DNA from 2 places in the Streptomyces sp. NPDC023541 genome. Region 1 is predicted to be linked to the other one. Evidence: riboswitches for the same ligand, from Rfam matches in the RefSeq annotation. Region 1 holds a riboswitch; the other holds the start of a gene.
The links. A riboswitch is a leader RNA that binds a small molecule or an ion and turns the genes downstream of it on or off. The one in region 1 is predicted to bind cobalamin.
Positions count from the first base shown of each region.

Region 2: linked by a shared signal. The riboswitch ahead of ACZ3X1_RS01880 (ABC transporter substrate-binding protein) and the one ahead of ACZ3X1_RS12775 (ribonucleoside-diphosphate reductase subunit alpha) in region 1 are both predicted to bind cobalamin.

Region 1 is NZ_JBVHJO010000004.1:495,841-498,216, reverse strand. It holds gene ACZ3X1_RS12775 (ribonucleoside-diphosphate reductase subunit alpha) at 1-1,205, opposite strand, end outside; cobalamin riboswitch at 1,341-1,462, opposite strand; gene ACZ3X1_RS12770 (GNAT family N-acetyltransferase) at 1,514-2,011, opposite strand; gene ACZ3X1_RS12765 (Uma2 family endonuclease) at 2,090-2,376, shown strand, end outside.
Region 2 is NZ_JBVHJO010000001.1:395,711-398,086, forward strand. It holds gene ACZ3X1_RS01875 (FecCD family ABC transporter permease) at 1-193, opposite strand, end outside; gene ACZ3X1_RS01880 (ABC transporter substrate-binding protein) at 190-1,185, opposite strand; cobalamin riboswitch at 1,227-1,363, opposite strand; tRNA gene ACZ3X1_RS01885 (tRNA-Trp) at 1,905-1,981, opposite strand; gene ACZ3X1_RS01890 (SMI1/KNR4 family protein) at 2,043-2,376, opposite strand, start outside.

The sequences.
Region 1 (2,376 bases):
ATCCGGCCGTACAGGTCCCGGGCGGGCATGGTCTTGCGGGCGAGGCCGTCCGCCTCGGCCTTGCGGTAGGCGGCGTCGAACTCGTCGCCCCACAGGTCGACCAGCTCGGGCACGTCGGCCGGGGAGAACAGCGACCACTCGGCGTCGGCGTTCACGCGGCGCATGAACTCGTCCGGGACCCAGTGGGCGAGGTTCAGGTTGTGGGTGCGGCGCTGGTCCTCACCGGTGTTGTCGCGGAGCTCCAGGAACTCCTCGACGTCCGCGTGCCAGGTCTCCAGGTAGACCGCGGCGGCGCCCTTGCGGCGGCCGCCCTGGTTCACGGCGGCGACGGACGCGTCGAGGGTCTTCAGGAACGGCACGATGCCGTTGGAGTGGCCGTTGGTGCCGCGGATCAGGGAACCGCGGGCGCGGATGCGGGAGTACGACAGGCCGATGCCGCCCGCGTGCTTCGACAGGCGTGCGACCTGGTGGTAGCGGTCGTAGATGGAGTCCAGCTCGTCCAGCGGGGAGTCCAGCAGGTAGCAGGAGGACATCTGCGGGTGCCGGGTGCCGGAGTTGAAGAGCGTGGGGGAGGAGGGCAGGTAGTCGAGGCGGCTCATCAGCCGGTACAGCGAGGCCACTTCCTCGACGGCCTGGACGCTCTCGTCCGCGGCGAGGCCGCAGGCCACGCGCAGCATGAAGTACTGCGGGGTCTCGATGACCTGACGGGTGATCGGGTGGCGCAGCAGGTAGCGGCTGTGCAGGGTGCGCAGGCCGAAGAAGCCGAAACGGTCGTCGGCGCCCTCGGCGAGGGTGTGCTCGACCAGCGCGTCCAGGCGGCTCGCGTGCGTGCGCACGAACTCGGCGGTGCGGTCGGCGATGAGGCCCTCGCGGTGGCCGACCTCGACGGAGGCGGAGAAGGATGTGGAGCCCTGGCTCGCGGCCTCGTCACGCACGGCCAGCGTCAGCAGGCGGGCGGCGAGCTTGGAGTACGCGGGGTCCTCGGAGATCAGTCCGGCGGCGGACTCGGTGGCCAGCCCGCGCAGTTCGGCGTCGTCGGCGGCGGAGCTGCGGCCGCGGAGCGCGGCGGCGGCGACGCGGCCGGGGTCGGTGTCGGGGAGGTCCGCCGTAAGTTCGGTGAGGGTACGCAGCAGCGTGGCCCCCGGGCCCTCGGTGTTGTCGCCAGAAACGGACTCGGCGCGCGGTGCGGAAGGCGCGATGGTCACGGCGGGAGCTCTCCCTCGCTCGGCCCGGGGCATCGGCGGGGGGCGCGGGCGCATGCGGGCGTGGCAGGAGGGCACACCGCATGGCGTCCACCGGCCCAACCGCGAGGCCCGGACGTGTCGGCACCCGGGTCGGTCGATCCGGGCGCGCTGACGGCAGGTCATCGGACTTGGTGTCCGGTTGCCGGACACTTCATACCGTTGCGGGACAGTTCCGGATTCCCACCGGATTCCCCTGCGGCGACAGCAGGCATGAGCATACATGTGGGGGCGGCCTTGTGCGGCAACCCCCACATGTAGTGTCGGCGTCGCTACAGCTTGAGTCGGTACGTCAGGAGTGTCAGGCCTTCGACGGGCGCCCAGTCACGCTCCGGAGTGCGTACGAAGCCCAGGCGCGCGTAGATCCGGTGGGCCCCCGCCATGCTGCGCTGGGTGGAGAGGACGACGCCCGTGACGCCCTCGACGGCCCGCGCCCGTTCGATGCACGCCCGCACCAGGGCCTCGCCGGCGCCCTGTCCGCGGGCCGCGTGGGCCACCGCGAGCATCCGGAACTCGGCCTCGTCCGGGCCTGCGATGTCGGCGAGCGGGCTGCCGGGTGCGGCGAAGGTCACCCCGCCGAGCACCTGCCCGTCGCGCTCGGCGACGAGCACCTCGGCCTGCGCGGCCCGGCCGGCCACGTCGCGCAGCACCTTCAGGTAGGCGTCGTCCTCGTTGAAGTCCAGGTGCCCGTCGGCGAGGTAGGCCCGCGCCGTGATCTCGCCCAGATCCGCGTAGTCGGCGGGCACCGCCGTTCTGATCACCATGTCCATGCGGTCGAGTGTGCAGGACGCCCGTCGGCGCCCGGCGCTATCGTCGGAGGCAGCACCGTCGAGGAAGGTGAGCGAGGCATGACCGTGATGGCCGACCGCCCCCACATGCTGACCGAGGACTTCGAGGCCGTGGCGCGCATAGCGGCCCGCGAGAGGGAGGGGACACGGCTGGAGTTCATCGACGGGGTGATCAGGAGTAAGGCAGTGCCGGACGGGGACCACGGGCGGATCATTCAGTGGCTGCTCAAGATCTGCATGCAGTCACGGCCGGATGACCTCTTCCTGCATCCAGGCCAGGGAATCAAGGTGGATCAGTACCGGACCGGTCGGGCCATCCCCGATGCGGTGCTGGCGCATCCGGATGC
Region 2 (2,376 bases), on a different contig from region 1:
GCCTCGGCATGCGCACGTCCCACACGATGGAGGCGAAGGCTCCGGTGGGCCGGTTCCCCGTCAGACCGCCGAGGACGATGTCGAAGACCCGGTCGGGGGCGATCCGTACGGGGCCCAGCGCCAGGCCGGCGATCGCCGAGACGGCGAGCGCGGCGGCGAGGACCGCGAGGACCGCCCCGGTCCGGAGCCTCACGCGGCGTTCGGGTGGAGCTGGCCGCCCAGCGCCTCCACGGCGTCCGCCACCCGGACACCGAGGACGACGGAGGAGAGCGGCAGGACGACGAACCGCCGGTTCTTGACGGCGGGCACGTCGGCGAGGGCCGGGTCGTTCAGCAGGCGCTGCTTCTTGGCCTCCACCGTGGTGCCGCCGTAGTCGTAGATGAGGACGACTTCCGGCTTGCGCTCGATGACCTTCTCCCAGGCGACGTCGCCGAAGGTGTCCTTGAGGTCGGCGAAGACGTTCGTGCCGCCGGAGAGGGAGATGATCTCGTTGCCTATGCCGTTGCCGCCGGAGGTGGAGGCGGAGGCCTCACCGGAGTCGTAGGCGAAGACGGTCGGCCGGGGCTTGTCCTGAACGCGGCTGGTCACGGCGTCGATGCGGCGCTGCTCGTCCTCGATCAGCTTCGCGCCGCGCTCGGGCACGCCGAAGGTCCGCGCGACTTCGGTGATCTCGGTCTTCAGCTGGTCGAGGCCGACGGTCCCCTCGGTGCAGTACTCCACGTTGAGGCGGGAGTTGATGCCGGACGTGGCGAGCCCCTCGCGGTCGCGGCCCTGCGTCTTGTCGAAGGCGCTGGCATAGCCGCCGTAGACGAAGTCCGGGTCGGCGCCGAGCAGGACCTCCTTGGAGGGGTACTCCTCAGCCAGCACCTTGATCTTGTCGTAGGCGGGCCGGTAGGCGGGCAGTACGGCGTCGTCGAGGTAGGCGGAGCCGGCGATCCGGTCGCCCAGACCGAGGGCGAGCATCAGCTCGGTGGCGTGCTGGTTCATGGTGACCGCCCGCCGGGGCGGCGCCTGGTAGGTGCTGCTCACACCGCAGTTGGAGACGGTGTAGGGGAAACCGGGCGCGGCGCCGGGGTCCCCGGCCGCCCCGTCCTGTCCGGCGCCGGGTGAACCGGCGCAGCCGGTCAGGGATATGAGGAGCGCGACGGGGGTGAACGCGCGCAGGGCGGCGCGGGAACGCGACATGGCGGGCCTCTCCGGGGGATCCGCGTCCCCTGGTCGACGTGAAGGAGCAGAGGCGGTGCGTCAGTGTCTGACTCCCGGTTTCCCCGCGCGGGGAGACCGGTCACAGTGGCGGGACCGCACCGGAATCACACCGGTTTCCTGTCCTGCACCGCCTGGTACGCGTCCAGTCTGCCAGAACGCGCACGTGGGGTGGGGGCCGCATCCGCCCCGGCCCTTTCGGGCTCAGCGGCACAGGTGGGGCGTTCTCCTCGGCCCCTGCCGGAACGGCCTGCCCGGGGGGCTCTCCGTGACCATGCCGTCGAAGTAGCCGCGCCGCCCCGTCCGGCCGCCGCGGGCCGGGCAGGTGGTACGTCACCCCTGCCATGCCCGCGGTGCGCAGGGGCTCACCCGGCCCGCCGCCGACGACCAAGCGGGTGCATCGTGCCGACTGTCCGGTACCAGGTCGGCGAACCAGCCGCGGGCGGTGTCCCGCCAGGGTGCGTCGACCGGCCCGGGATCGACGTCGAGCACGTCGAGCTCCGTCGCCCGGAGCCGGATCGGTTCGGGTATGGGGGCGGTGGTCGCCGTAGGGGGCACACGCCGTCGGGGGGGGGGCGGGGGGGCCCCCCCCCCCCCGGGGGGGGGGGGGCGGGGTGGGGGGGGGGGGGGGGGGGGGGCGCCCCCGGGGGGGGGGGGGGGCCCCGGCCCCCCCCCCCCCCCACGGCGGTGATCCGAACTGTTGGCAGGGGCGGCAGGATTTGAACCCGCGGCCTACGGTTTTGGAGACCGTTGCTCTGACCGGCTGAGCTACACCCCTTCGGCGAGACCAACGATGGCACGGTCACGCCGGGAGTTCCACTGGATTGGCGCTGCGCGGGTCAGCGGCAGAGTTCCATGATGGTGCCGTCGAAATCGGGGAACTCCTCGGCCGCCAGCTCGATCACGGCGCCCGCCGAACGGCGCGAGTCCGGAGCGAACCGCTCGGCCACGGCCGTCAGGGCGCCGTCCGGGCGCGAGGCCCAGTCGGCGCCGTACGGCGCGGCCGCCTCGTACGGGCCGCAGCCGTCGGCCAGCAGCCACAGGAAGTCGCCCAGGTCGCGCGCCACGACGGCCGTCTCCCCCTCGGACCCGAGGAACACCACGGGCTGTTCGGCCGCCGGCAGGCCCGGCCGGACCAGCCAGAACGCCGCGTACCCGCCCGTGCCGTCCTGG